2 regions of the Paenibacillus swuensis genome follow, and region 2 is predicted to be linked to the other one. Evidence: predicted binding sites of a transcription regulator. Region 2 holds the regulator's gene; the other holds the start of a gene.
The links. The regulator NrdR, encoded in region 2, represses ribonucleotide reductase genes. The targets are predictions, from matches to a motif close to AACACNATATATNGTGTT.
Positions count from the first base shown of each region.

Region 1: SY83_RS20350 (adenosylcobalamin-dependent ribonucleoside-diphosphate reductase) is a predicted target of NrdR. The motif match lies at 9,844-9,861, and genes of this name have one in related genera.

Region 1 is NZ_CP011388.1:4,517,097-4,532,966, forward strand. It holds gene SY83_RS20320 (FAD-dependent oxidoreductase) at 1-117, opposite strand, end outside; gene SY83_RS20325 (carbohydrate ABC transporter permease) at 146-970, opposite strand; gene SY83_RS20330 (carbohydrate ABC transporter permease) at 997-1,899, opposite strand; gene SY83_RS20335 (ABC transporter substrate-binding protein) at 2,071-3,417, opposite strand; gene SY83_RS20340 (response regulator) at 3,521-5,122, opposite strand; gene SY83_RS20345 (cache domain-containing sensor histidine kinase) at 5,094-6,881, opposite strand; gene SY83_RS20350 (adenosylcobalamin-dependent ribonucleoside-diphosphate reductase) at 7,068-9,710, opposite strand; gene SY83_RS20355 (DEAD/DEAH box helicase) at 10,162-11,952, shown strand; gene SY83_RS20360 (YqhG family protein) at 11,949-12,938, shown strand; gene SY83_RS20365 (hypothetical protein) at 13,075-14,025, shown strand; gene SY83_RS20370 (YqzE family protein) at 14,082-14,261, opposite strand; gene SY83_RS20375 (N-acetylmuramoyl-L-alanine amidase family protein) at 14,393-15,157, shown strand; tRNA gene SY83_RS20380 (tRNA-Leu) at 15,176-15,263, opposite strand; gene SY83_RS20385 (hypothetical protein) at 15,413-15,730, shown strand; gene SY83_RS20390 (hypothetical protein) at 15,788-15,870, shown strand, end outside.
Region 2 is NZ_CP011388.1:4,657,944-4,673,813, reverse strand. It holds gene SY83_RS21115 (peroxiredoxin) at 1-142, shown strand, start outside; gene SY83_RS21110 (methyl-accepting chemotaxis protein) at 355-2,346, opposite strand; gene SY83_RS21105 (PstS family phosphate ABC transporter substrate-binding protein) at 2,633-3,625, shown strand; gene pstC (phosphate ABC transporter permease subunit PstC) at 3,745-4,662, shown strand; gene pstA (phosphate ABC transporter permease PstA) at 4,663-5,535, shown strand; gene pstB (phosphate ABC transporter ATP-binding protein PstB) at 5,574-6,326, shown strand; gene phoU (phosphate signaling complex protein PhoU) at 6,447-7,052, shown strand; gene SY83_RS21080 (HAD family hydrolase) at 7,157-8,134, opposite strand; gene polA (DNA polymerase I) at 8,253-10,904, shown strand; gene mutM (DNA-formamidopyrimidine glycosylase) at 10,961-11,815, shown strand; gene ytaF (sporulation membrane protein YtaF) at 11,894-12,571, shown strand; gene coaE (dephospho-CoA kinase) at 12,594-13,193, shown strand; gene SY83_RS21055 (lytic transglycosylase domain-containing protein) at 13,190-13,786, shown strand; gene SY83_RS21050 (alpha/beta-type small acid-soluble spore protein) at 13,859-14,080, opposite strand; gene nrdR (transcriptional regulator NrdR) at 14,209-14,679, shown strand; gene SY83_RS21040 (glycoside hydrolase family 73 protein) at 14,917-15,645, shown strand; tRNA gene SY83_RS21035 (tRNA-Ala) at 15,715-15,788, opposite strand.

The sequences.
Region 1 (15,870 bases), 140 kb from region 2:
TACGCCGCTTCGCGCCGCGGCCAGCGCGGCTGCGTAGCCTGCAGGACCGCCGCCCGCAACGACAACGTCGACATCCTGAATAACCTCCACCTGCTGCTCGGGAATCCAAATTTGCATCCTGCTTCTCTCCTTTATAACTTCTTTACTATCCCTTCAAGCCTGAGCTAGCCACACCTTCCACAAACCATTTTTGCAATGAAGCTACCAATACAATGAGCGGCACTAGCGAAGAAACGGAGGCTGCCATCATCAGCGGGTAATTCGTTCCGTTCTCATCCACAAAATTGGTTAATCCCAGCGGAAGTGTGTACAAATTTTCGTCACGCAAAAAAATAAGCGGATTCTCGTATTCGTTCCAATGCCAGGTAAACGATAAAATTAGCAGGGAAACAAGCGCGGGCTTCGTAAGCGGCAGACAAATTTGCCAATAGGTCCGCCAATAGCCTGCGCCGTCTACGCGCCCTGCCTCCAGCAGCTCATTCGGAATCGTGGTAAAAAACTGCCGCATCAGAAACGTGCCAAACACGGTAAATATGCCGGGAAGAATAATGGCCCAATGGCTGTTAATCAATCCCATATGGTCAAATACAATAAATCTTGGCACTAACAACACCTGAGAAGGAATAATCATCGTCCCCAGATAGAGCAGGAACAGCGCATCTCTTCCTTTAAAATTCAATTTAGCGAAAGCAAATCCAGCAAGGGAGCTCGTTAACAACGAGCCTATAACCGTGAACAATGTGATCTTAATATTGTTCCAATAATATAAAGTGAAGTTGTAATCCCCTCCCCATACCCCTTTGTAGTTGTCTATATTCCACGTTGCTGGAATCCAGTCAATCGGATATGTAAATAGATCTGCCGAGATTTTGAACGAAGCCGAAATCATCCACAGAAACGGAAACATGAGGATCAGCGCTAAAACCGCCATCAGCAGCGTGACCATAAGCTTTTTTAAATTCAATGTCATAGGCTTGAACTCCCTTAATCTTATAGTTAAAAATGCTGCTGCCATTTTTTCTGACTCCGCCACTGCACCAGCGTAACCGCGAAAATAATCAAGAATAAAAACCAGGACATCGCAGCCGCGTAACCCATCTTATAATGTTGAAACGCTTGAAGATAAATATGATAAGAGAGTACCATTGTCGAATTGAGCGGTCCCCCTTTGGTCATCACATTGACTACCGCGAATACCTGAAAGGTTGAAATGATCAGCGTAATCGCAATTAGAAAGCTGGTCGGCTTCAGCATCGGAATCGTAACTTTGATGAATTGATGGATAGCGCCTGCTCCGTCGATTTCTGAGGCTTCATACAAATCTTTGGAAATCCCCTGGAGACCTGCCATATACAGCACCATCGTATAGCCGATGTACGTCCACACCACCATGATGATGATGGAAAACAACGCCCATTTAGGGTCAGCCAGCCATCCTGGGGGATTCTGAATACCCATTGACCGCAAGAAGCTGTTGAGCGGGCCCGACGATGAATTATAGATCACACTCCATACGATGGATATGGCCACGAGCGAGCTCACATACGGCAGGAAAAAAAGCGTTCGCCAGACGTTCCGCCAATAAACATGCTTGTTCAGAATAACCGCCACCACAAGACCCAAGGCCATCGAGGCGGGTACGGTCACAGCGGTAAAGATGACATTGTTTTTCAGCGAAGTAAGCAAATAGTCGTCCTTGAACATGAGAATGATATTGTCGAATCCGGTAAAGCTCAGTCCATCCAACCCTTTCAAATAATCCCAATCCATGAATATGAGAATAAAGCTAAACACCAGCGGCACGATGATAAAAAACAGCACGCCCAATAAATTAGGTAAAATAAATAAGTAACCGGCTATGTGTTCTCTCAGCCTCTGATTATTCCATTGCCGTACCAAGCCTTTCACCTCTTCCTTGTTGATTAGTCTAAATGTAGCTTTATGCGTTGTTAAAATGAATGGATTTTTATTAGTGCTTTTCGTTGTATTCCATGCAAAAAAAACCCGCTCTTCGTATAAGAGCGGGCGGCAACCTGTATTTAACTGCTTGCGGATAAGAAGGATTAGCGTTTATTTCTTAACAGACTCTATCGCATCGTCCGCTCTTGTCTTCAGTGCGGACATGGTCTTGTCGAGATCCTGAACGTTCATGAAATACTTCTCTGATTCTTCATTCAATATCGTCGTCAACGCCGGGAATGCGGTCGAAATGGTTTGAGCCGGATACACATAATCGGCCTTCAGCACCTTTTTCAAGGAGTCTATATCCATCTGTGCTGCGGCATCGCCTACAACTTGTTCGACAACCTTATCCATATCCGCTTTTTTGTTGCTTGGGATGCGGCCGCCCGGAATCATAAGATTATTGCCCTCGGTAAGATACCAAGTCATAAATTTCATAGCTTTTTCTTTATGTTTGCTGTTTTTGTTAATCGACATGAAATCGTTGAAGCCTGCTACATTCACATTCGTGCCTTTTTGATATTGCGGTGTTGGCGCGAAGACCACTTGAAAATCACGCGGAAAGCCTGTCAAATCTTTCACATAACGGATTAAATGCGTACCTCCGAATACCATCGCGGCTTTACCGGTGAACAATTCACTTTGCGGAGCAAGCTTATTTGTAATGGTCTCCGCCCATTTCACCATAGCGCCTTTGTCATACAATTCTTTTTGAAGCTCAAGACCTTTTCTTAGCGCGGCGCTGTCAAAGTTGGAGGTTCCATCCTCCTTATAGGAGAAATCTTTTGGCTTGGAGGTAATTAAAGTAAACCGCTGGATCGTTTCCCCCGGGTTTTGGATAAAGCTTCCGGCCATGCCGCTTTTCGTTAATTTTAATGCTAAGGCGGTATACTCATCCCATGTCCAGCTATCCGGTACCTTCTCCCCGGCCGCATCCAACACTGTTTTATTCATTAATATCGCCGAGATTTGCTTCATAGCTGGCAAATAGTGTGTTTTACCATCCGTCTTAACAATGTTAGCGTTGCCGATTACTTCATCAACCTTCAAGCCGCTTTTGTCAATTAAATCATCCAGTTCAATCGTCATACCGGCATGAATACGGCGGTTCAAATACGTTTCCCCATAGCTGAAGAACAGGTCCGGCGGATCGGATTGACTCACCAAAGCGGTATCCAATTTCGTATTGCCCGAATCATCGTTCACATATCGCACATATTCCACTTGAATATCCGGATTCGCATTATTCCATGCCGTAACGACGTCCTTCGGACCGCTTTCTTCAGGAACACCGCCCCATATCTTTAATGCCACCTGCTTCTTTTCGACTGCTGACGCACCATCCCCGCCATTGGTTTCCGTAGCTGCAGGACTTCCTGTGTTCGCACCGCATGCTGTAAGAAATAATGTCGTTACCAACAGTATTGAAGCTAGCTTTTGTCCTCTTTGGTTCATGTTGTAACCCCTCCATTTTGGATTGTCTTAAAGACTGAGTACAGCATAGCAACCAGAAGAGTTCTTTATGAATAGATTAATATGTTAGGAATCCGTCTTATTTTTAGTTGTTCAAATACTTCTTTCTGAACTCCAATGGGTAAATCCCTTCTACCTTCTTAAACAATTTGGCAAAATAGTTCGGGTCCGTATAGCCTATCGCATCGGAAACCTCATAGATTTTCACAGAAGGATCCTTAAGCATTTCGCGGGCTTTGCGCATTTTGTGGCGAATAATACAGTCAATAATCGTTTCACCTGTTTCCTTCTTAAAGAGAACGCTCAAATACGCATCTGTAAAGTTTACCGCTCTTGCCAGGTCGGACACCTTGAGCCCTGTCGCATATTGCTCCAGTATCATTTTCACAACCGTTTGAATTTCAGGACGCCACTGCTTATTGGAACACTCCTTGACATAGCTGAGATAGAGCGGTATCCAGCCCCTTAACCATTCATAAATATCCTCCATCGTATCCGCAGCCCGAATGGCATGGAAGGGATTCTTGTCCTCATAGGGCAGTACCGAGTAAATATCTCCGCCGATTTCCTGCAGGTTTTGCGAGAAGTGATAGATCAGCTCGATCCACGCCTCCTTCACCGTTTCCGGGTGCCATCTGCGCTCTTGGACGACAAAGCGGTACAAGTCTTCTAGTCCGACGAGCATTGCTGCCTCGTCACGCTGTTCAATGCGGCGCGTCCACTGCTCCCCTTGCATCTTGAGGAAAGAAAGAGAGGCATCGTTTGGATGTTCCAGCATAGGCTCAAACTGCACGATGTGACCCATCCCCATGTAGAACTGCTGCTGCAAAGCGGTTTCCGCCTCTTCGTATGCGTTATGTATCCCGTATATGTCGGCACATAGACATGAAATTCCAAAGCTGACCGTCAGCTTTAAATAACGCGCCACACAATCCCGCATCTCCTCCAGCATGGGAATGGAACATTGCTGCGTAAGCAAGGCGTATGTACCGGGTTCTAGTTCGATGTATTCGCCCTGCATATGTCCTTTCAGCACCTCTTGGAGCACGTTGGACACCGAATAGCCCAGCAGCTTTTCACTCTTATATTTATTCTCGCCCAGAACCTTTTGGTAATGTCCGATTTTTATGCTTGTCAAGTAAAATGGGCCTTCAATCGAGGTATATCCATTCTCTCTGAACGTCTCTTCAATCTCTTTGCGTGAGCACATCTTCGTGATAATATCGCAAAACCGCCTCTCACTGAACTGCTCCTGCAGTCTGCTTATGCGAGAGTTCAGATGACGGTTAAGAATCTCCTCCGACCGTTCCTTCTCAATCACCGCTTTCAAGGTCAGCAACTTCTCCTGCAGCTCCTCCGGCTCCATCGTCAGCTTCAATACATAATCCAATGAGCCTAGCTGCAGTGCCCTGCGCACATATTGAAAATCATGGAGATTCGAAAGAATGATGCTCTTCATATGGGGATACTTCATTTTGACCTGCTCAAGCAGAGTTAGGCCATCCATCACAGGCATAGAAATATCCGTCAAAATAATATCACAGGTAGATTGCTCCAAAATCTGCAAAGCCTCTATTCCGTTTGCCGCCTCACCAATCAGATGAAAACCATGTTCATCCCACGGCACGAAGGTTTTCAGCCCTACCCGAACCAGAAATTCATCTTCTACGATTAATATGCGGATCATTCTGCTTGTCCCCTTCCAGCCATGGCATGGACAGCTTCACACTAGCCCCGCCCGTTAGACTTTGCAATTGTTCCAGACCATAGCCCTCACCGAAGTGCATATGAATTCGTTCATGAATGTTGCGCAAACCGATTCCACTGAATTTCGCTTGAATAAGCGGATTCGGGGGCACTTCCATCTGTTCCGCTCGTTCAGCAAATCCCACTCCATTGTCATTCACATAAATATGCAGGTCGCCATCAAGCATTTCGGCGCGAATTACGACCTCGATTTGAGAACGATTCCCATGAATAAGGCTATTCTCAACCAAAGGTTGCAGGGACAGCTTTAAAATATGTGCCTTCAACAGAGATTCTGGCACCTCAATGACCAGGCTTAAATGGTTGTTGAACCGAATATTTTGCAGTTTGATGTACTGTTCCAGAAAATCCAATTCTTCTCGAAGGGCGATCATTTCACGGTCATGGCTCATGACGAAGGTCAGCATCTTGCCCAGTGAAGTAATCATCCGGCTAACGTGCTCCGCGCCGGACATGCGGGCCGACCACTTGATGGAATTGAGCGTATTGAATAAAAAGTGCGGCGAGATTTGCGATTGCAGCGCATGAAAGCGGGCTTCCTCCTTACGCTGCTGTTCCTCGGATAAGTTGACGATTAACTTTCTCAGCTTATGAACCATGCTGTTAAAATTGTGACTTAGCAAAGCAATTTCATCGCTGCCTTTAATCTCAATTTTTTCATTGAAATTGCCGTCGCCCACCTTGACCATGGAGCTAAGCAAGCGCTTAATCGGCTGAATAAACCGAAACATAAAAACCACAAACAGAGCGCAGGAGCCCAGAAAGAATAGCGACAGCCAAATAAACGACTGATTTCGCAAGTATCTCAGTCCTTGTGTATATTCGAGCTGCGGCATCACTTGAACGAAGTTCCAACCGAGCTGTTGAATCGTTTGGTGATTAATCAAATAGTTATCTTGTGTAAGCACCTTGTTAGGCCTCTGATCGTCCTTGTCACTGCCTAATTCAAGCTGATCGAGCCTTAGCTGCTGAGCAAGGAGTGGATCACCGAACAGCACCTTTGATCCTTTTAAAAGAAAAATGTCCTTGGCATCCGGCAAAAAATGCTGAAGCGGAATCCCGATCATCATAACCCCCAAGGGTTGAACCGAATCCCCCTTCAATTGACGGGACATTACGAGCAATTGTTCTTGATTTGCCAGGATAGCCGCATTAATCCCGTGGGCATCCTGCAGCTGCCATTGGGGCGTTCCCTTCCCAGCAAGAGCTGCTGCGTACCACCCCTGACTGCTATAGTCATCTAGCAGCTGATCGGGATTTCCCACATTTAAACTGGTAAATACATGCCCTCTGGAATCTACTACCGTGATATAGGAGCGGCTTTGCAATATAAAATCAAGAATGTTATTCAGCTTGGCGTTAAAGCCTATGTATTGCTGAAAGGCACTGTGATCCTCCAGCCATGCATTTTCCTTAAGCTTCAAAAACTGTTGAACTTCCGGATCATTCACAATCAAGTTGGAGGCTTTAAACATCCGTTCAGCGGTTTCGTTCATGCTATCGCCTATTCGGGTAATCACCTGATCATTCGATTGATTGACGGTTTGAACGAAAAGCTGCTGGGAGGAGGAATAATAGGAATAGAACAGAATGAAAATAGGAGCAATTACGAGGGCTATAAAAGCGAAAAGGAGTTTGTTGCGAATACTGTTCAACGGGTACTTGAGCGGATGCAACATATCGGATTCCCCTTTAAATCAGTAACCCTGCCCATCTACCGACAAAGTTTTCATCTCATTCTACTATAAAAGAGGAGCATTGAGAACGAATTATTTTGTGCGGAATCCGGCTATTTCTTAGCTTATAATTTGGTCCTGGAAAATGTGGTGAAAGAAGAAAAAAAGGACCCGTCAGGGTCCTTTTCTTTAACTACACTTACTGTAACCACAGTTCGTGCACGTCTTGCAACCTTCCGAATTCACCAGCGCCGCCGTACCGCACGCCGTACACAGATCCAGCGACGGTACCGAGCTCGGTCTCGCCATTTTCGCCGCAGCAGGTGCAGGCGTTGCCGTCGGCGCGTCCAGCACTTCGCTGGCCGCAGATACCAATTCATCCGGGTCGCTGCCCTGGATGTGAATCTCGAGCGCTTTCGCTACCGCGTCGGCGATCGATTCCACACGGTTCGGGCCGAAGCCGATCGCCCCGGAACCGCCGATACCCTTGAGGTGCTTGATAAGTAACAGCACCTTGTTGCCGTGGTCGCCGTACCGCAGGAACAGCGAGCACACGCGGCCCAGCGCTTCCGCCATCGCGAACACGTCGGAGCCGGCTTTGCCGACGTTCAGGAAGATCTCGCCCGGCGTGCCGTTCAGGTCGTTGATCGTGATATACGCCATACCGAACGGCGTATTCACTTTATACGTAGCGCCCTTCAGAATCTGAGGACGGCTCTTATATTCTTTGTCGAACAATCCCTTAGCCGCAGGGGTTGCCTTCACCGGCAACGAACTTTCCAGTGTTTTCAACGTACCCGCATCGGTACCGGAAGCAACGGAAGCCAATGCCGCGGCCACGCTGTCGTCTTTCTTCTCAGCCAACGGCGCATCCTTCGCAGCTTCATCGGCGGAGGATTTCTTGCTCTCCGTGCTCAATACCTGCACATCACGGGAGCCGTCGCGATAGATTGTTACGCCCTTGCAACCAAGCTCAAACGCCAGCTCATACAACTTGCCGGTATCTTCAACCGTAAAGTCGGCAGGACAGTTGGCTGTCTTGGAGATGGAGCTGTCCACCCAGCGTTGAATCGCAGCCTGCACACGGATATGGTTCTCCGCGGACAGATCCATGGAAGTTACGAACCATTCCGGCAATTCCTGACCCGGGTTCGCGTCTTTCCACTCTTGCGCGATCGGAACATACTGCTTGTCGAAGCCAAGACGGCTTTGACGGAAGTATTCGAACGCGAAGTACGGCTCAATACCTGTGGATGTGCCTACCATCGTACCTGTGGAGCCTGTCGGCGCCTGGGTAATAACGGTAACGTTACGCATTCCATTCTCTTGGATCGCCGCGCCGACTTCAGGGAATTCCCCGACGATGTTGCGCATAAATCCGCTTTGCAGGAATTTGTCTTCGACATAATGCTTAAACGAGCCTTTCTCGCCCGCGATTTCCGCGGAAGACAAGTAAGCTTCTTTAGCCATAAATCCGTACAACTTATCCAGGAATTCAAGCGATTCCGGGCTGCCGTAACGAACCTGGAGCTTAATCATCAATTCCGCGAGTCCCATCGTGCCGAGACCGACACGGCGCTCGCCTTGTTGATTCTCTTTGTTCTCCTCGAAATGGTAAGGCGTCGCATCAATGACATTATCCAGGAAACGAACGGAATAACGCACCGTCTTGCCTAATTCATCCCATGCCACGTCATGCTTCTCGGCATCATAGAATCGGGACAGGTTCACCGCGGATAAGTTACATACGCCCCATGCCGGCAAACCTTGCTCCCCGCAAGGATTCGTACAGATAATCGGGTTAAAGTACCAGGAGTTCGACATTTCATTGTAATACTCCATGAACACGATGCCCGGCTCCGCGGACTTCCAAGCGGATTCAATAATCGTTTGCCATACGTCGCGAGCGCGTACTGTCTTAACATGGTTTACGGACTTGCCCATCTCTTTCCACTTATCCAGGTTGCCGTCCCACATCTCGTCATATTCCGGATCTTTCGTATCCGGGAATACCAAATCCCAATCCAGGTCTTCCTTAACGGCCTTCATAAATCCGTTGGAAACACATACGGACAAGTTCGCGTTCGTCACTTGACCCATCGTCTGCTTCACGGTGATGAAATCCAACAGATCCGGATGCCAGTCGTTGATCATCAGCATCAGCGCGCCGCGCCGGCTTCCGCCTTGTTCGATCAAACCCGTGGTATAGCTGAACAGACCGCCCCAGGATACGGAGCCGCTGGACGAACCGTTAACACCTTTAACGACAGCCCGGCGAGGACGAAGGGAAGACAGGTTGATCCCTACGCCGCCTCCGCGGGCCATAATTTCCGTCATCTCGGACAGAGTCTTCATAATACCGCCGCGGGAATCCTTAGGGGAAGGAATGACGTAACAGTTAAACAGCGTAAGCTCTTCGCTGGCGCCCGCGCCGGCGGCAATACGTCCGCCCGGCACCAGCTTCCAGTCATCCAGAATATATCTGAAGTTTTCTGTCCACTCTTGCTGTTTCTCCGGTGTTTTCTCTACGGAAGCAATGGCGCCTGCCAGACGGCTCCATAGCTCTTCCGGTGTTTTCTCTATAGTAAGGGTAAGTTTTTCAATGTTAGATTCGACGATTTCACCGCCGCGGGTTTGCACGGTTACGTTGTTTCCGTTCCTGGCGATGACTTCGCCGACTTCTTTAGCCGGAAATTTAGGATCATCCTTTGTTAAAACCAGAACGACATCTCCGACTTTCGTCTCGCTGGTGTCCGCATTCTTCCAAGCGTAACGATCCAAGAAAATCTTCTCACTTAATCCTTCTAAACGCTTCTTCTGCACCGTCTCCAACAACAACTACCTCCCACGAAATATATATATCAGCGCTTTACCCACACACATGTTTAAAATACGAATTAGGGCTCTAAGATGGGCAATTCAAGCGGCGAAACGCCTGTTTCGGCCTATATCATTGTATGTATTCAGTACAATATATTGTGTGCGAATACCATTATACTATACTACATATTGTGCATCTAATGACTCAGAGACGATTATTCGAGAATTTCGGGAGTACTGCCCCCGTTTGCTTTCGTTTTCTCTATGAATCTCTCTTTTTTGACTTTACCATCACTCCGCACCGCTGTGCGATTCTTCTATAAACCGAGCCGGCTCCGACCTGCCGAACCTTCATTTTAACACGAACCGGTTTGTGTTTGATTCGCCAATTTTTGGACCATACTAAGAGATGCACTTTAAGTACGTCACGGTACCACCCAGGAATCCGAAGGAGGCTTAATCTATGCGCAACGAGAACCCGGAACTCCATATCAGGAACTTGAACGAACATTTAGAGCTTCAATTCAACCGGGATTGGGTCGGGGAACTGGAAGCCAAGATGGATAAGAACGGTCCTTGGGACGATTGGACGATGTTCCAGCTGGGCATGGAAGCGGAGCAAGCGGAGCTTGTCACCGGATTTGACGATCTGATGTGTCTTCGGCACATTCCGCAGCTGAAACCCCTCCCCCACCAGATCGACACCGCCAAAAAAGTACTGAATGAAATGCGCGGGCGCGCAATTCTTGCGGATGAAGTAGGTTTAGGCAAAACGATAGAAGCCGGTCTGATTCTCAAAGAATATATCGTACGCGGTTTGGTCAGCAAGATCCTTATCCTTGTCCCTGCCTCCCTCGTGCTTCAATGGGTGCGGGAGCTTAACCAGAAATTCGGCATCTCCGCCGTGGCCCAGAAGAAAGAATATATGTGGAAGCAGCATGACGTCGTTGTGGCTTCTATGGATACCGCCAAACGAGATCCCCACCGCGACATTGTCCTGAGCCAGGAATACGACATGCTTGTCGTAGACGAAGCCCACAAACTCAAAAACAAGAAAACGACAAACTATCAATTCGTGACCCATATCCAAAAAAAATACTGCCTCTTACTCACCGCTACCCCTGTGCAAAATGATCTTGGCGAGCTTTATAATCTGATTACTTTGCTGAAACCGGGTCAATTGGGCGGGCAAGGCAGCTTCTCGGCTAACTTTGTCGTTGACAAACGCATTGCCAAGAACGAAACGCTGCTGCAAGAAGAGCTTTCCAAGGTGATGATCCGCAACCGTCGCGGAGACGGATTGGGATTTACGAAGCGTCATGTGAAGAACGTTCCGTTAACCTTATCCGATGAGGAACAATCATTGTACGACGGCGTTACCTCCTTTGTCAAAACCCGTTACGAGGAATCCGGAGGAGACGTTTCCAGCGCGCTTTCACTCGTTACTTTACAACGCGAGGTATGCTCCAGCCGAGATGCGGTGTTCCTGACATTAGTGAATATGTTCAAAAAAACAGCCGAAGATTCTCCGGTGCGACCGAAAATTTGGGAGCTGGTAGACAAAATCAAGCAAATCCAAGCCAACACGAAAGCCGAGAAAGCCATGGAGCTGATCGAAGGCATGGACTCCAAGGTTATTGTGTTTACAGAATACCGCGCCACGCAGGAATATTTGATGAAATTTTTTAAAGATCACAAGCTCATCGCCGTACCTTACCGGGGAGGCATGAACCGCGGCAAGAAAGACTGGATGATGGACCTGTTCCGCAACCGCGCGCAAGTCATGGTCGCCACGGAAGCCGGCGGGGAGGGTATCAACCTCCAATTTTGCCATAATATCATCAACTTTGACCTGCCCTGGAACCCGATGCGCGTAGAACAGAGGATTGGCCGCATCCATCGCCTAGGCCAGAAGAATGACGTGAATATCTATAACCTGTCCACGCACGGCACGATTGAGGAACATATTATCCATCTGTTGCACGAAAAAATAAACATGTTCGAATCCGTCATCGGTCAACTGGATATGATACTGGAGCGCTTTGAGAAAAAGTCGAGTTCACTGGAAAACTCGCTGTACAAAATCATCCTCGAAGCCAAAACCGATGAGGAAATTCGTCAAAGTATCGGGTCCCTCGGAGAATCCATCAGCGGCGTCAAGAAGGAACTGGAATCGCAGGAAAGCGCAGCGCCTCGGGCTGGCGCCATTCTGGACAGCGGCACATACGGACGTACGGTGGAGGGAAGATCATGAATCCGAAGCAAGTACAGAAATACGTGATGCGTTACCTGGACACGACCGAATGCCAAGTGCTGGAGAAACATCCGGCGTATGTGACCGCCAAGCTGTCCCCGGACGCCGATAGGGATCTGACCGGCCGATCCTACTATTGGAGCTTCGTTGAGCGTACCGGGGCTCCGCCGCAAACGATGACCTACACCTTCGTGTTTGATCCCGAGAAACACGAAGAACTGAAGGCGGCGAAAGCCGTGCCGCCTCAGGGGCAGCCTGCGCCGGGCGGTGCGCAGGTATCGCCCGGCGCAGCAGGCCCGCAGCAGCCCGCGAGCGACTCCATCCTCGGACGTTACTTCGGTTTTGTGCCCACCGCGCCGGTGGCGCGGGTGCCCCAAGACCACGTCACGTTCGGGAGCAAGCGGCTGCAGCAGATCTTTAACGTCGCGCGCGCCAAAGGCCGCTGCGTCTGTCTGTTCGAGGAGCCTGCCCGGGAGCAGAGCCGGGCAGGCTCCTCTATGCAGTACAGCACGTGGCTGTGCGTGAACTTCAAGGCGCAATTTATTTGCGACATGAAGCGCGACGAGCTCCACTCGCTGGCCATGAACCTCTCAACGGGCGAGATCGTGGAGAATTTCTACCCGGGTCTGCTTGAACGCAAGCTGACCCCGAAGCTCCCCGCCCAGGCGCATACGCCCAAGCGCACGGTCACGCTGGCCAAGGCGGTAACGCAGCTGGAGCAGCTGCTGGAGCGCAAGATCAAGCGTTACGATCACGCTTGGGCCAATGAAGCACAGGAACGGCTGCAAGAGGAGCTTGCGCGTATACAGGCTTACTATGAAGACCTGTTAAAGGCGGCGGAAGAAGAGGAAAAGAAGGCGGAGATTCAGACTCAGTTTGATAACCGCGCCAAAGAAATCAGGTGGCAATATAAACCGAGGGTTGAAATAAATGCAGTCTCTTCCGGAATCTTTCACCTCGATCCGATGAATGCCGCCGGAAACTGACGATTATCGCTAACAGGCGGCAAAAAAACTGCTATCCTCGCAGCAAACGTCTGACAGGTTCTAACACGTTTCTCGCGGCATATCTTTTATGATAGAAACATAGAATCGGGGACACCCGGGAAAACGGCGGTGGACGATGCGCAAATGGTTTATAACGCTCGGCGGAGCATTAATCGCCTGGGGTTTATTCTGGCCGACGGGAACGCAGGCACTTAAGGCTAAACCGTCATTACCTGCTCCAAAATCCATACATATAGCCAGCGGTATCCTTCAGCCCGCCGCGTTTCAGGACAAGCTTCAGCAATATATCGGTGACAAGCTTCACACCCTGTCTAGCCAAAAAGGTTTTGAGAATTGGAACAATGCCGAAATTCACATAACCACACTGGGTCCGGGCACCCATGGCTGGCTTGTTCTTCTAACCCAGCGGGGAATTGACGTAGGTTATCTTGTCATCACGGCCGACGACAGCGGCATGCTGAAGTTAGCCGAATACGGTCGGGGCGGCACCTCCCTCTTCTCACCCGTCAAGCTGTACGCATCCATGCTGCAGCAGGAACTTATTCCATCCAATATGAGCTACACAGACTTTAGATCCAGTCCTACCTACCAATCCGAACGGTATTACTTCTCGGCGCTCCAATCTCTTTGGAAAGTTACTGTATCCGGCGCAGGAGGTGAACCCTGGTTTCTGGACGGCAAAACAGGGGAGATCCTTCCTCTGACAATGAAGGATTTGAAGGCGGTCATTCCTGCCAAAGAAAACCCTTCCAAGGCAAATGTCAAGTTGTCACAGCCTTCCTCTTTACTTCTGCCGACCTTCGACCCGTATGCGCGTTTACCTTGGGTTAAGAAGCCCGCCTTAACTTATGAAAACTTCGAGGATGTGCAGAAACGCCTGAATCAACGTGACAAAATCATGTATACCGCTGAATATTGGGACAGAAGCATTCGTTATGTCTTTCCTGTAACGGGGTATGAATCCCGTCCGGATGAAACTCCATACCTTATCGTTGAACAGGATGGTTTAAGATATTTGCCGTTTCACAGCGTGTCTGAACAAGGCAAATTTTATAAATCCTCCTAATCATGATAAAAGGCACTTGTCTCCGCTTAAGACAGCGGAATCAAGTGCCTTTATTTTTATTTTCTCCATTTGGTAAACCATAGCTTCAATGATATAGGAATCATCCCGAACCACTTGGATTCCCAAGGTTCTTTCCTTGCCGTGTTGCGGGCTTGATGTCGAATTTCTTTAGGTGTATCGATATAGGTCACGACTTGTTGCGTAATATATTTAATTAGATCTTCCCCTTTAGCCATACAGCATCCCCTCCTCGCTAACATCCTGCCCTGATTGTCCCCCTTTTATCCCTTTGTATGAAATCCGACAGACTGCGCAAGCTTACAAACATTGAGCTGTGTAAATTTTGAAGGAAGGGGAAGAACCATTCATGACGAAGACATCACATCCTAAGGCTGTGTTCAAAAAGGTACTGCAAGCTTTAACCTTGTGGATCACCCTCACGGCAGTTACTGCCATCTGGATAAACAAGGAGTCTTCTGCGCAAGCGGCCCCCCCTCATGTTGTTACAACGGAGGTCATCATTGATGCGGGCCACGGGGGTGTTGATGGGGGAACCAGCTACGGGAACTTGCTCGAGAAGGATATCAATCTTCAATTGGCGCAGAAGCTTTATGAGCAGTTGCATAAGCGACGGCTGCCCGCGGTTCTGAACCGGACAGGCGACTATGCGTTAAGCGATCACAACCAGTGGCTTCGAACCCGGTCCCGTCACCGAAAAGATTTGGCGCAACGTAAAGAGCTGAGTCATGTGATATCCAGCCGCATCCTTGTGTCGCTGCATGTCAATTGGGGCGGCCGCGGCGCGACGGGTCCCATTGTCCTGTATCAGCGGAATATGGAAAGCTTCTTGTTAGCCCAGCAGCTTCAAACCAAGTTAAATCGCGTCTATGGTACCCTTTACAGGCCCAAAGCGGCCAGACAATATTATCTGCTTAACCAAAGCGCGGTTCCCGCTGTCATTGTGGAGACCGGATTTATGAGTCATCCGCGGGACCGTGAACTTCTGACAAGCCGCAAAGGTCAGTCCCGGATTGTGAAAGCGTTAGAAAACGGAGTTCTTTCCTATTTGTATTTGCACGGAAACGGGGAAGTGAACCACGGAGAAAAACATAAAAACCCTCTACCAAAGTAGAGGGAGGAAGGTTATGTATGGTGCGGTCGAGAGGACTCGAACCTCCACGGGGGGTTAGCCCACACGGACCTGAACCGTGCGCGTCTGCCAATTCCGCCACGACCGCATTTAGCTACGACTGAAAGTGTTACCCGCTGTCGTCGTAATTAAGATAATATCACGCACAAAAATCGAAGTCAAGCATTTTTTCATTTCGCATAATCGTGGTTAAAAAAGAACATTCTAGCACTAATGAAACTCGAGGAGCTGCCCTAAATGGAAAGAGAATGTATCGTGCATTTTGAAGTAAAGCATCAGGAGCCGCAAGAAGTCAAACATCTTCACGGTCTCCTCTACGTTGACGGAAAACGTGAACCGACGGTGGACGAACTCACCGGCTGTCTGCAAGCGTGCGGCTTTGATGTACGCCCGGACAGGCCGGAGAAATTAACGTTCAAGCCTACTCTTCCGGGAGAAGATGATTACCGCATACGGATTACCAACCTCGATTTTGGCGATCAGGAGGAAGAACAGAATAACGAAGTATTACGTCAATTGGCCAAAAATTTCGTGCGTCGGGAACCCGAACTGTAATCTTTTGAACAAGCTCCGTATATGAATAGTGTAAATGCGCTGTTGGGAGTTGGGACAATGGATGACATGTTCGGGCAGTTCGAATGGATTTACCGATATGCTGAAGTAAACAAAGTACAGTTGACACTCCTTCTATTAAA
Region 2 (15,870 bases):
CCCTGAAGGCGTACTGCGATATCAAGTGGTTACGGATATGAATGTGGGCCGAAGTGTGGACGAGACCCTCCGCATTCTGCAAGCATTGCAGGCTGGAGGCTTGTGTCCGGCTAACTGGAGACCGGGTCAGAAGACCCTTTAATTCGCGTAATCGGTCCAACCGCGAATCGTAAGCCCGAATAAAGCTAATGCATTAGCCGTCATCGTAAAAAGCCCCAAGATCTCGTGATCTCGGGGCTTTTTTAGCGGGTGAAGGTGATCCATTAGACTTCAGAAGATTACTAAGCGTTTAGAATAATTATGTTCTCTCGAGTGTAATGAAAATTCTCTAACTCTATTCCGGCGTGGCGGCAGTTAAACCGTTACGAGCACTTTGTCCTTCTCTTTCGGATCAACCGCTTCAACTTCCTGGGTTGTCGGAGGCTGAGCGTTCCTTACCATGACGCGCTCTCTCAACGAATTCGATAGTAGTCCAGAAGAGGCGCCAATGTGTCCGATTCGATCAGGCTCCTCTCCAGCTTCAGCCTTGCCTTGAGCCCCTCCCTCGTGTGCAACGGAGGGGACTTGCGCAGAACCCGAATCCCGGGGTTCTTCCCCTTGATCCGGTGTTACACTCGCTTCATCGCCCACCGTACGGAACTTGCTCATCTCCTCAAACAACCGGCGTGAAAGTTGGTTGATTTCTTCCGCCTGATCCGCGATGCTCCGGATCGCTTCGTCCTGTTGAATCGAGGTGGAGTTCACCTCTTCCACGCCCGCCGCGGTTTCTTCGGCAATGGAAGCGACGTAGCGGACGGAAGCGGTAAGCTTCTCATTCTTTGTCTTCGTCTCCAGCACCTTGAGTTGTATTCGTTCCATCTGCGTAGTCAGCTTGTCCATTGAACTGTCAATAGAGCGGAAGGACAGCAGCGTTTCATTCACTTTGCCGCCTTGTGCCTGAAAACTCGTCATCGCTTGCTGCATCTGCATTTGCAATTCGCTTAAACGTTCCACTAATCCGCGAATGATCTGCGAGATCAATGCTGATGAATTCTTGGTCTGACCTGAAAGCTGTCTGACTTCATCGGCGATTACCGCAAAGCCTTTACCATGCACACCCGCACGAGCAGCTTCAATGGCCGCGTTCAGGGAAAGGATGTTCGTTTGATTGGAAATATCCGTGATGGTGTTGACGATTTTCTCAATTTGTCCGGAAGAAGACATCACGGCCTCCATGGACTCGAACACGGCGGTCAATACTTGGTCCGATTCCTCGGCAGCCTTTTTCAATGAAGTTACGGATGCGGAACCTGTCTGGGTATTCCGGTTAGCTTCCAGACTCATTTCCTTCATGCTCTCAGTGTACAAACTGATTTCCTGAACCCCGCTTTCCAACTCGGCAATGAGATTGGTACTCTCCTCCGTATGGATCGCCTGTTGATCGGCACCGCTGGAAATGTCATCAATGGCGCGGATAATTTCCTTATTGGCAACGGCTGTTGTTTTGGAGAAACTATGGAACGTATCCGAATACCGGGAGAGGGAGGAGGCGATCTGTTTGGTTGCCCCCGTCATTTCATTTACCTGATCAATCATATGGTCAAAATCACGGCTTAACATTCCCAGCTCATCCTGCCTGCCTGAATGCACCTTGTATCGGAAATCCCCGCCCGCCACTCGTTTAACGGCTTGTTGCAATTGTCCGATGGGACGAACGAAGGAGAGAATTAGCAATGTGGCCACGAGGGCGCACAACACGAGCACAACGGCCGAAGCTACAGCGGAAGCCTGAACGGTGGAGTTTAGCATATGATCTGACTTGTTAATGGCGGACATGGCGGATTCCGAGAAGGATTGATAGAAGCTGTCAACGAGCTGGAACAGGTATTCCCGATGCGCCTTGGTTCGATCCGTGGCCGCATTCATTTCATCAATAACAGTAAGCGGATCCGCATTCTCATCCTTCAACAGCGCTACCGCCGCATCGAAATTCGTGATGAATTCCTGAGATACCGTTTTCAGCTTGGGAACGAGTTTACGCTGCTCCGCATTGTCCGCGTAGGCCGCCAATTGTGTCACACTTTTTTGGAAAGACGCGGTATTGTCCCGATATTCCTGCTCGAGGTCCAGATTTTGCGTAGAAGTCAAATTAGTGGAGATGTTAAACAGTACTTGAATGTTCTGTTTGAGCTCCAGGGCTTCCACCTTTTTGTCCATCGCCGCGTTCTGATTGGCAATCTGCGTCTTAATCCCCGTCACCTGGGTCAGGTTATACAGTGCGACCCCTGTAAAAATAACTACAATAAGTATAAAACTCAAAATCAACTTCGCCTTAAATGTGGCATACAACCTACCTACAGCTTGCATCTGAATTCCCCCATAAATGTTTCTAGTTATAACCGCCTACAACTTTAGCCCTAAACATGATTACGCCAAGTATAAAATGTGGATATTAAATCAAATACTAAGTTTTGTTAAACTTAGGTAAATTTTTGTCGAATTATGGAATGTTATGAACCGAACATAACAAACTATGAAAAGAGCGCGTCACGATTTTACAATCCCTTTACAAAACTTTTAAATAGCGAAAACAAACGAGGGTTACTATTACAACTGTGTTACAAAACAAAAACAAAAACTAGGAGTGATCATCTTGTTTAAAGGCGTTTTACGTAAGGGATCCATCGTCTTGGCGTCAACTGTGCTGGCGTTCACACTTGCAGCATGCGGAAACAACGGGGGGAACAACACGGGTAACGGAGCAGCAGAAGGTGGAAATAATACGGGAACGGAAGCAGTAAAGGATCTTAGCGGTGAAATTAGAATCGACGGATCGTCCACAGTATTCCCAATTACTCAAGCGGTTGCCGAAGAATTCATGAATATAAACAACGGCGTAAACGTTACGGTTTCCGAGGGCGGAACATCGACAGGCTTCAAGAAGATCATCAACGGTGAAATTGATATCGCGGATGCATCCCGTAAAGTGAAAGACGAAGAAGTGGCTGACTTGAAGGCTAAGAACGAAGAAGTCGTTGAAATGCCTGTAGCTTTGGACGGTATTACAGTTGTTATTAATAAAGAAAACACTTGGGCGACCGAGATGACGGTAGAAGAATTAAAGATGATCTGGCAGAAGGATTCTAAAGTGAAACTTTGGAGCGATGTTCGTCCGGACTGGCCGAAAGAAGAAATTAAATTGTTCGGACCGGGAACATCTTCCGGTACATTTGAATACTTCACCGAAGAAATCAACGGCACGAAGAACGAATCCACAACAAACTATACGCCTTCTGAAGACGATAATGTTCTTGTAACAGGTGTTGCCGGCGAGAAGAACTCCTTAGGTTACTTCGGATTCGCTTACTATGAAGAAAACGCGGACAAGCTTACAGCTGTTGCCATTAAAGAAACGGCTGATGCGGCCGCAGTTGCTCCAAGTGTTGAAACAATCGGTGACGGTTCTTATAAACCATTGTCCCGTCCGATCTTTATCTACCCATTGAAAAGCGCCTTGGCTAAACCGCATATCGCTGAGTTTGTGAAATACCTGAACGGCGAAGAAGGCCAAGCTTTGGTTGAAGAAGTGGGTTACATTAAATTAAGCGCTGAAGACTACAAGAAGAACCTAGATATGGTGAAGTAATAATGACATGAATACCGTATAGCAGTTGACAAACCGTGGCATCCGGCCAAGAAACTAACCGGTGTCACGGTTATCGACTTGTTGTCGGGTGAACTCTAAGTATTCAGGGGGGCCGCAACATGAACCAAACGAACTCCAAAGTAAATCTCAAAAAGAAGAAATCGCTTTTCTCTTTGGACTTCTTGATGCCTAAGCTACTGGCTTTCTTCGCGGGAATATCCGTTCTGACCACGGTCGGAATCGTTGCCATTTTATTGACGGAATCTGCCGGGTTCTTTCGTGAAGTACCTGTTTGGGATTTCCTGACGGGCACGAGGTGGGAACCGTTATTCGCGAATCCAAGCTTCGGTGTACTGCCTTTAATCTCAGGTACGTTGATGATTACTCTTATAGCAAGTATTGTGGCCTTACCCATAGGTCTTGGCAGCGCGATCTATCTAAGTGAATATGCGCCAAACCGGGTACGCGCGGTCATTAAGCCCGTACTTGAAATTCTTGCGGGTGTGCCTACGATTGTGTACGGATTTTTTGCGCTCACCTTCGTTACACCGATTTTGCAGGCGATCTTGCCGCAAACCGAAATTTTTAACGCGTTAAGCGCCGGCATTGTTGTCGGTATTATGATTATTCCTATGATTTCCTCTCTAAGCGAAGATGCTATGGCTTCCGTGCCGGCATCCCTTCGTAATGGTGCTTACGCGCTGGGCTCAACCAAGCTGGAAACTTCAATCAAGATAGTTGTGCCGGCAGCGCTATCCGGTATTATCGCCTCCTTCGTGCTTGGATTGTCCAGAGCCGTGGGCGAGACGATGATCGTGACACTTGCAGCGGGATTGAAGCCGAGCATGTCTTTAAATCCGTTGGACAGTGTAGAAACGCTGACAGCCTACATCGTGTCCGTGGCCTCAGGCGACGTCCGCCAAGGTTCCGTAGAGTATTCAACCATTTATGCCGTAGGTTTAACACTGTTTGTGATTACCTTAGTGATGAATATTATTGCAGGCTATATATCGAGAAAATTCCGGGAGGTGTATTGATTGGCACTTACTAAACAAGAAGAAGCCGTCCGTGTGGGTAAACGCCGGACGACCAACCGAATTTATCATGTGCTGTTCTTTCTCTCCACGGTTATCGGTATGATCGCACTTGCACTTCTCATATTTGATGTGGCACGCAAAGGATTGGGTTACTTGGATTGGCAGTTTCTGACGAGCAAATCGTCCAGGATTCCGGGGAAAGCGGGTATTATTACAGCCTTGGCCGGGACGCTGTGGTTGATGATGATTGTTACACCGTTAACCTTTATCATCGGCGTGTCGACGGCCATCTATCTGGAGGAGTATGCCAAGAACACCTGGTTCAGCCGTTTGATTCAAACGAATATCTCGAATCTGGCGGGCGTTCCTTCCATCGTTTATGGTCTGTTGGGACTTACCATCTTCGTTCGGTTCCTTCACTTGGATCGAAGTATTTTGGCGGGCGCCTTGACGATGACCTTGCTTGTTCTGCCCATTATTATCGTAGCTTCACAGGAAGCGATTAAAGCTGTTCCAATGAATTTGCGTCATGCTTCATTCGCCTTGGGCGGCAACCGTTGGACTACCGTGGTGCGAGTTGTGTTACCGTCGGCCATGCCGGGCATTCTGACCGGAGCTATTCTTTCCTTATCCAGAGCCATCGGAGAAACCGCGCCTCTGATTCTGATCGGAGCCGCATCTTACATCGCGTTTATGCCTAACTCCATTTTTGATCCGTTTACTGTAATGCCCATCCAGATCTTTAACTGGTCCAACCAGCCGAAGGAAGAATTTAAAAGCATCGCGGCTGCCGGTATTATCCTGCTCTTGTTGTTGCTTCTGAGCATGAATGCGCTGGCGATTTATCTGCGCAATAAATATCAGAGAAAATAGTTGCAATTCATCTATCAGTAATCTAGGGGGATTTGGTTATGTCTATCGTCGATATTAAGGATTTGGATTTGTATTATACGGAATTTCATGCATTGAAGAAAGTGAATATGTCCATTCCCGAGAAGTCCATTACAGCTTTTATCGGACCGTCGGGCTGCGGTAAATCTACGTTGTTGCGTACACTGAACCGGATGAACGATATGATTAAAGGTGTCAAAATTAACGGAAAAATTCTGATTAACGGAACCAACATCTATGATCCTGACGTGAACGTAGAGCTTCTTCGCAAAAATATCGGGATGGTGTTCCAACAACCTAACCCATTTCCTAAATCAATCTATGATAATGTAGCTTACGGTCCCCGCATTCATGGCATCTCTTCGAAAGCGGAGCTGGATAAGATCGTAGAGTCCAGTTTGCGCAGCGCCGCACTGTGGGATGAAGTGAAAGATTATTTGAAGAAATCAGCTTACGGTTTATCCGGGGGGCAGCAGCAACGTCTGTGTATTGCAAGAGCCTTGGCTGTGAATCCCGAAATTCTGTTGATGGATGAGCCTACTTCCGCTTTAGATCCGATTTCCACCCTCAAAATAGAGGAATTGATCCAAGAGCTGAAGAAAGATTATACCATCGTCATTGTCACGCATAACATGCAACAAGCCGGCCGCGTTTCCGGGCAGACCGCATTCTTCCTGAACGGTGAAGTTATTGAGTTTGCGGAAACCGTTAAACTCTTCTCTAACCCGGAAGATCAGAGAACGGAAGACTATATTACAGGTCGTTTTGGTTAAAACAATCAAGTTCAAGCAGCAAATGAAACAACGAAGCGTAGACTATTGAAGGAGGGATGCACATTGGCAACGAAACGGGAACAATTTGATTTGCGCCTGAACGAGCTGCGGCAAGAGTTGATGCAGATGGGCGATAAGGTGGAGAAGGCGATTCTGGACTCCGTCCGCTCACTGAAGGATTCGGATCTGGAACTGGCTCAGCAGATTATTACGCAGGATCAGGAGATCAACCGGATTGAGGAAAAGATCGAGAACCTGGGAACAACGTTAATCGCCACACAGCAACCTGTAGCCAAAGATCTTCGCCGCATTACGATCGCGTTCCGGATGGCCAGCGACTTGGAGCGGATGGCAGATCTGGCTGTGGATGTAGCTAAGGTTACGCTCAGAATCGGCAATCAAAGCTTGATTAAACCGCTTGTAGATATTCCGCGTATGGCGGAAATCGTCCAGATCATGACCAATGAAAGCATCCTGTCTTATGTGGAAGAGAACGTCGATCTCGCTTACAAAATGGCCAAAATGGACGATGAAGTCGACCATTTACATAGCCAAATTCTAAGGGAACTGTTCCTCCTGATGAGTCAGAACCCGCAAGAAATCAATCAGATCACGCTACTCTGCTTTGTCAGCCGTTACTTGGAACGTATGGCCGATCATGCCACCAACATCGGCGAGAACGTTGTGTATCTGGTGAAAGGGAAGCGGCCTGACCTGAACATATAGCCGTAAAAGTCTCCGCATGGGCGGAGACTTTTATTTGTATTTGGAAGGCAGGGAGGGTTATCCCGTTGACTCCTTGGTGAGCGATCTCGCAACAATTGGCCGTCTTAGCCAAATAACGCCGAAAGATCCGCAGCATTGTTCACTGTGATATAACCGCCGCGTGCCTTTCCCCGGGTTCGGATAGATTCCGAGGTGAAAGGAAGCGGGACGGGTTTGTGACCGCGACCGGCAGGCTTTGCATGGGTTGACTGGGTTCGTTCAGGCAATCCTTTCTGCGCGGCCGAGCTTGCCCCGAACGGTTCCGCTGGTCCGCCGGGCGGAACCAACACCCGCATCGCCGGTTTCGCCGGTACCTCGGCCCGGCGAAAATTCGCCCACACGGCGTCGATGCCCGCCGCTGTGGCCCCCGCAACGTCCCGGCGCCACGATGCGCCGATGACGACCGCCTCGCGCGGCTTCGCGCGCAAATCCCGCAGCACCGCTTCATAGAAGCGGCGTGCCGGCTTGCGCGCGCCTGTCGCATCGGCGCAGTACCGCCGTGCCGGCGGAAACCACGGCTCCAGGCCCAGGAGCCGGATCCGCTGCGCGGTGCGCTCGCGCGAGTCGCTGCTGACGACCGCGAGCTTGTAGCCCGCGGCGGCGAGGCGTTGCACCGCCGCGGGCATCCCGGCCTGCGGCAGCGCGCGTTCCTGCTGCAGCTGCCGGTACCGGCCGACCATGTGACGCACGGCGGCGTCCATGTTCGGCAGCGGGATGCGCTCCGCCATCAGCGCTTCCCGCAAGCAGAGCGCGATCCGTTGCTCCGCGTCGCTCCCTGGCGGTAATCTGTTCTCGCGCGATTTACGGGCATGGACGTTCCGAGTTGTCCCAAGCTCAGACGCTGCCCATGCCGCTTTATATCGAAGCCACAATCGCTCAGACCGGTCAGGGTCGCTAGCCCAGCGTCCGGTCCACTCCGCAACAGCTTCCAGTAAGCAAGCGCGCAAGGTAGCTTCCGTGTCGAGCAAAGTCCCGTTCAACTGAAACAGGACGACTTTTTTCACCTCGGGGGTAAAGAGGGTTTGAGCTTGAGGGCCGGTCATTGCATACGCCTCCGATCTAGTATTTACCGACATAGCTTACCTTCACTAAGATTTCGTAACTTGTCACTACTATGATATGATGAAGATATCAGGAATATGGAATAATGTGAGGTGCACGATGGATAAATTAGTCATTATCGACGGGAACAGTATCGCTTACAGAGCTTTCTTTGCGTTGCCGTTGCTTAGCAATTCCAAAGGTTTGCACACCAATGCGGTTTTCGGTTTTACGACAATGTTGTTAAGACTTATAGATGAACAGAAACCGACGCATTTTTTGGTCGCTTTTGACGCGGGGAAGATTACGTTCCGTCATGAAGGCTACCAGGAATACAAGGGCGGCCGCGAGAAGACGCCGACTGAATTATCGGAGCAGTTTCCGGTAATTAAAGAGTTGTTAAAGTCGTTCGGCATTTCTCAATTCCAGCTGGAAGGGTATGAAGCGGACGATATTATAGGAACACTAACGCGTGTGGCGGACGAGCAGAAGAAAGAAGTCATAGTCGTCACGGGCGATAAAGATATGCTTCAACTCGCTTCGGAACATGTTACGATAGCGCTGACCCGCAAAGGGATTAGCGAAGTGGAGTTGTATGATCCGGCTTATATTAAAGAGAAGTACAACCTGTTGCCTGAACAAATTATTGATCTTAAAGGGCTGATGGGCGATACCTCGGATAATATCCCGGGCATTCCGGGTGTGGGCGAGAAGACCGCTTTAAAGCTCCTGCATGAATACGGAACCGTGGAGCAGGTGCTGGACCGCGCGGAAGAAATGAAGGGCAAGCTGAAAGAGAAAATCGTGAATCACGCGGAAGACGCGCGGATGAGCAAGCGTCTTGCCACGATTCATCGGGAAGTGCCGATGGAAACCGAATGGTCCTCTTTACAATATGAAGGTTACCAGCCTCAATCACTCGCCGAAATGTTTACGAAACTGGAGTTTAAATCGTTAATCGAGCGGTTGAATTTACCGCAGATCGAGCAAATGAACGAAGTGGAACAAGAGAAACTGAACGTAACCGCCTTGAATGAGTCTAATTTGACGGAACTTGTAGAGCAGCTGCAGGCTGTGCAGGCGATTCATGTGGAAGCGGTGGGGGAGAATCCCCATGCGGCTGCCGTGGTCGGCGCGGCTTTCTATACAGGTGAGGGACAAGCCTACTATGCACCCGTAGACCTCCTCCTAAGCGACAATGCGGCACCGATTCGGGAGTGGTTTGCGGACAGCTCCAAACCCAAAGTAATCTTCGATGCGCACAAAGCTGAAGTGGCGTTGGCATGGCAGGGCATCGTCTTGGCCGGGGTTACGTTCGATACGCAACTCGCCGCTTATTTGCTCGATCCGACGGAAACCAACTACGAAATGAGCGAGCAGGCTCGTAAATATGGACTTCCGGCTTTACCCTCGGATGAGACCGTCTTCGGTAAAGGAGCCAAATTCAAACTGCCTGAGCTCGGCATTCTTGCGGAATATCTCGGCCGTAAAGCAGCCACGGCCTATAAACTTGCTGACGCCCAGAAAGGCCAGTTGGAAGAGGGCGGAATGAACCGCTTATTCTATGAGCTGGAGCTTCCGCTCTCCGCGCTGTTGGCGGATATGGAGCTGAAGGGCATTCGGGTGGATGTCGAAGGTCTTAAGCAATACGGACTTGAGCTGGGCAGTCAGATTGACAACCTTCAGAACAAGATTTACGAGCTTGCGCAGGGCCCTTTCAATATTAATTCACCGAGACAGCTGGGCGAGATTCTATTTGATAAACTGGGTCTGCCTGTCGTGAAGAAGACCAAAACCGGTTATTCCACCGATGCCGAAGTGCTAGAGAAACTGGAGCCATATCACGAAATCGTCCGTCAGATTTTACATTACCGCACATTGGCCAAGCTCGCTTCCACCTATGTGGAAGGGTTGTTGAAAGAGGTTCGTCAGGATACCGGCAAAATACACACCTACTACCGCCAAACGATCGCCGCTACAGGCCGGCTAAGCTCTCAATTTCCGAATCTGCAGAACATTCCGATTCGCTTGGAGGAAGGCCGCAAAATCCGCAAAGTATTCACGCCTTCTGAGGAAGGGTGGCTCATTCTGGCCGCGGATTATTCTCAGATCGAGCTGAGGGTGCTGGCTCATATATCGCAGGATGAGAATCTGAAGGAAGCCTTCATTAAGGAGCTGGATATCCACACGAAAACGGCTATGGACGTATTCGGCGTGGAAGAATCCGCCGTGGATGCCAACATGCGCCGTCAGGCGAAGGCGGTTAACTTCGGAATTGTTTACGGCATAAGCGATTACGGCCTATCCCAGAATTTGCATATTACCCGCAAGGAAGCGGGACAGTTTATTGAGCAATATTTTGCCGTCTTCCAAGGTGTTCGTAAATATATGGATGACGTCGTCAAGCAGGCGCGGGAAGACGGATATGTGACCACGTTGCTGGAACGAAGGCGGTATTTACCGGAAATTAAGGCATCGAACTTCAATCTGCGTTCCTTCGCCGAGCGGACCGCCATGAATACGCCGATTCAGGGAACGGCGGCCGACATCATTAAGCTGGCGATGGTTCGCGTAGCCGCCAGAATGAAGGCTGAGAACCTGAGAAGCCGAATGCTGCTTCAGGTGCATGATGAGTTGGTATTCGAGGTGCCGCCGGAAGAGTTGGAGCTTATGAAGAAGCTTGTACCTGAAGAAATGGAGCAAGCATTGGAGCTGAGCGTTCCGCTCAAAGCGGACGTAAGCTACGGGGATAATTGGCAGGAGGCGAAGTAAGCCTTCGCCTTTTTTTCTTTCCATATCTGTTATAATGTTAGGCGAGGTGATCGTTCATGCCGGAATTACCGGAAGTAGAAACCGTTCGAAGAACACTGAATCAACTGATTACCGGCAAGGAAATTGCACGGGTAACCGTTCATTTGCCGCGCATCCTGCAGCGACCGCGTGAGGCGGAGCTGTTCGATGCCGTACTGACGGGCCAAACGGTCCGCACGGTCGAACGCAGAGGGAAATTTCTGCGCATTCTGCTGGATCAAAGCGTCTTGGTCTCCCATCTTCGCATGGAAGGCCGCTACGGGCTGTATCGGGCGGACGAGCCGATTGAGAAGCATACACATGTCATATTCCATTTTACCGACGGTACGGAATTGAGATATAAAGATGTCAGACAGTTTGGAACCATGCATTTGTTTGATCCCGGTGAGGAATTCACGCTTCCCCCGCTGATGAAGCTGGGCTTGGAGCCCTTGGATGAAGCGTTTACGTTTGAATCGTTCGAGGCTAAACTAGGAAAGCGTTCGACGAAAATCAAACCTTTCCTGTTAAATCAGGAATACGTTGTAGGCATCGGTAACATTTATGTGGATGAGGCGCTGCACATGGCCGGTATTCACCCGGAACGGGAAATCCAGTCCCTGAAGAAAGAGGAGAAGCGACGGTTACATGAAGCGATTGTCGTAACCTTGAGCGAAGCTGTGGAAGCGGGCGGTTCATCCATTAAATCATATGTGAACGGTCAAGGTGAAATGGGGATGTTCCAGCATCAGTTGAAAGTGTACGGAAGGAAAGCCGAAGCTTGCCACAGATGCGGCCATGTCATCGAGAAAAGTGTAGTCGGAGGCCGCGGAACGCATTATTGCGCGAAATGTCAGCCTTTGAAAGCGAAGCGTTTGCATAAGGACACTTAAATAAAGTACATGCACCCATATCTGGGCGCTGCCATAGAATAGGAAGCACGAGTTGCCGTCACAAGAAAGGAGACTCACATGCTGTTCCCTATTCTATCGCTAGCTTTGCTTGCGCTTGCCGTCAGTATGGACGGATTCGGCGTGGGTGTCATGTACGGATTGCGGAAAATCCGTATCCCGTTATTGTCCATCATTATTATTTCCGTTTGCTCAGGACTTATTATTTTCATTTCCATGCAGGTCGGCGTGCTGGTTCTGCAGTGGATTACTCCCATGACCGCGGAAGTGGTCGGGGCTTCCATTTTATTGGGTTTAGGCGTCTGGTCTTTGATCCAAATGTCGATGCAAAAAACAGACGACATTCAGCCTGCCGCCGGTCCTCCCACACCCGCTGGTGATGTGGATGCTGAGAAGCAAACCGTCTTGCATGTGGAGCTCAAGAGACTTGGCATCATTATTCAGATTTTGCGGAAGCCCTCGGTAGCAGACATAGACCGATCCGGTAACATATCCGCTTCCGAAGCCACCTTACTTGGAATTGCCTTGTCGCTAGACGCCTTGGGAGCGGGAATTGGTGCTGCCTTGGTCGGCTTTCACCCTATAATTACTTCAGGGTTGATCGCACTGGCCAGCGGGACTTTCATTTACTGCGGATTGCGTGTGGGATTTATTTTCTCCGATGCCGCTTGGATTCGAAGAATTTCTTTCATCCCTGGATGCATATTAATACTCATGGGATTACTTAAATTGATGTGAACCTTAAGGAGCTGCTATAGAAATGAATATCGGTTTAACGGGCGGGATTTCAACGGGCAAAAGCACCGTCGCCGCCCTTCTGGCAGCTAGGGGCGCGCATATTATTGACGCGGACTTGATCGCCAGGGAAGTGGTTCTTCCCGGGAGTCCTGTGCTCCGTGAAGTCGCTGAACGCTTTGGTAACGAAATCTTGCTGCCTGACGGCAATTTGGACCGCAAGAAGCTTGGCGGGATTATCTTTGCTGATGCATTGGCAAGAAAGGATCTGGACGGGTTGTTGCATCCGCCGATTCGAGCACTGATGCGAACGAGGATGGCCGAGCAGGAGGCCGCCGAGCCGACACGATTGGTTGTGGTGGATGTTCCTTTGTTGTACGAATCCGGATTGGAATACATGTTCAATGAAGTTATGGTGGTCTATGTGCCGGAAGAAATTCAATTAGAGCGTCTCATACTTCGGGACAAGCTATCAAGGGAGCAGGCCGGGCAGAGAATAGCCTCGCAAATGCCGATTGAAGATAAGAAAGCGAAAGCGGACATTGTCATCGATAACAGCGAAAGCCTGCAAGAAACGGAGAAACAGCTAGAAGCGTTCTGGCAACGAAAGGGACTGACTTTATGAATACAGGCTCTGTCGTATGGAAAGCAGGTATTGGTGCGGCCTTGATTATTGCGGTTTGTGTGATGTGGATTCTTTTTGCAGGGACAAGCTGGCTGGATCGTTGGGTGTATCCCATTCATTATCGCGAAGATATCATAGTAAGCTCACAGAATTACAAGGTTGATCCTTACTTGATTGCCGCCATTATACGGGTGGAGAGTAATTACAAGACGGACACGAAGTCCTCCAAGGGCGCTGTGGGCATTATGCAGATTATGCCGGATACCGCCAATTGGATTATCCAGAAAGCGGATTACTCCAAGTATACGATTCACGAGTTGGACAACAGGGCCGATGTGAATATAGAGGTGGGGGCGTGGTATATCCGTTCGCTCTACGACCAGTTTGATTATAACAAAATAGCTGTCATCGCAGCTTATAATGCCGGACCCGGCAATGTTAAGAAATGGCTCAAGAGCGGCAACTGGGACGGCAGCCTGGAGCAGTTGGACGCGGTCCCTTTCGGTGAGACAAGGCACTATGTACAACGTGTCGTTTATTATTATAATAAATATAAGAAAATTTATTCGGAGCAGGAAGCCGAAGGCTTATAAGCGATCTTTTTCGTATATGTGAAAAAAGCCGAAAAACCGCTCACGCGGTTCTCCGACCTTAGTGCTGAGTAATTATTTATATTGTCCGGCCAATTGTTGTTGTGCGATTTCTACCAAGCGACGAGTAATGTGACCTCCGATCGCACCAGTATCGCGTGTTGCCATGTTACCGTAGTATCCGTCTGCTGGTACTTGGATACCTAATTCTTGAGCGATTTCGTATTTCAGTTGTTCCAGAGCTTGGTTCGCTTGTGGTACTACCAAATCGTTAGTTCTTGATGATCCTGATCCCATGTGTGTTCACCTCCTTTTCATATGGTAGTAGTATTATGTTCGATAAGCTTGGCTTACAATCAGGGAATGCATGGAAATCCGACGGGTCCATTCTAAATACTTTGAGCAAGGTGAAGGAGTTAACCTTTATGAAATGTCCTCATTGTGACAATGCAGGCACGAAAGTGCTGGATTCCCGTCCGGCGAACGATAACAAGTCCATTCGGCGCCGCAGGGAATGCGAGAAATGTCAGCGCCGCTTCACCACGTTCGAGACCGTTGAGGAAACGCCGCTTATTGTGATTAAGAAAGACGGAAGCCGTGAGGAATTTTCTCGGGACAAAATGCTGCGCGGATTAATCCGGGCCTGCGAAAAGCGTCCGGTTTCTGTCGAGAGACTGGAAGTCATCGTCTCGGAAGTCGAGAAGGATTTGCGTAACACGGCGCATGCCGAGATTGAAAGCAGAAGCATCGGGGAGCTGGTGATGGCTCAATTGTACCCGGTGGATGAAGTGGCTTATGTGCGCTTCGCTTCCGTATACAGACAGTTCAAGGATATCGATATGTTTATGAAGGAATTAACGAGTCTGCTTGGCAAAAATCCGATGGATTCGATGTAGGCGTCCGAAAGCTAGGCCTTTTTTCTTGGGTAATGTACCTGGGAAGAAAGGCTTTTTTGCTCATGTGCGCGATGATTAAATCTTGGTATGCTTTAAGAAAATCTTCATCGGCCAAAAAACGGCTATTGGCTAGGAGACAAACTACGGAGACTTCGTCCCATCCGGATGCATAAACTATCGTAAATCTTGTTTCCGCAGCAACATCGTTTAATGACCATCATGATGAGGAGGTGCCTTATGGCAACAAAGCAACAGGCTTTCATCGCGTTTGTAGGCCCGGTTGCCGTCCGGTTGCGTCTAGAGGGTTCACCCGTATTTCCATCCGTACGTGTAGCTCAAGCGTTACTGGAGACGGGAGCCACCATTCATAGCTGGAATAACCTTGTTGGTTTTAAAGCAGGCAGGGGCAAGCCGAATGCCTTCTGGGACGGTCGAACGATATCGACCAAGACCTGGGAAGTTTATAACGGAACCCGCGTAAATAATGTAACCGCTAATTGGCGTGTTTATGATACGATTGACGACGGATTTCGCGACCAGGATCTGTTGTTTCACAACTCGCGCTATTATCATGTGCGTACAGCCTCAACACCGGTAGAGCAAACGCAGGCATTGTACAGAGCCGGGTACGCCACAGACCCCGCATATCCGACCAAGTTGCAGAACTTGATAAGCGTGTATAATCTGTATCAATTCGATGAGGAGGTCATTCGCGTGCTGAATGAATTGAATAAGAAAATTGACGAGCTGACCGCTCGGGTGAAGGAATTGGAAGCTGCGCCGGATCTTGAGGTGCGTGTACAGGCTTTGGAGGGCAGGGAGGATATGCAGGAGGTGCCTTCTTGGGCTAAAGCCGCGGTGGATAAAGCGCTGAAAAGCAAGCTGATTACAACGGGCGCGGGAAGCTTTAGCTTTTATCGGTTGCTTGCGATTATGGACCGTAAGGGTCTGTTGGACGGGAAATAGCTGTGGGAAGCGCAGAATGAATGCATAAAAAAGACCTTCTTTATTAGAAGGTCTTTTTTATGTTAGTTATGGAGAATAGGGGGCTCGAACCCCTGACCTCTTCGCTGCCAGCGAAGCGCTCTCCCAGACTGAGCTAATTCCCCGTAATTCTGATCGACTTTATTAGTATACATATTGTTATTTGCAAATGCAACATAAATATAATTACATATATATTTAAAATTT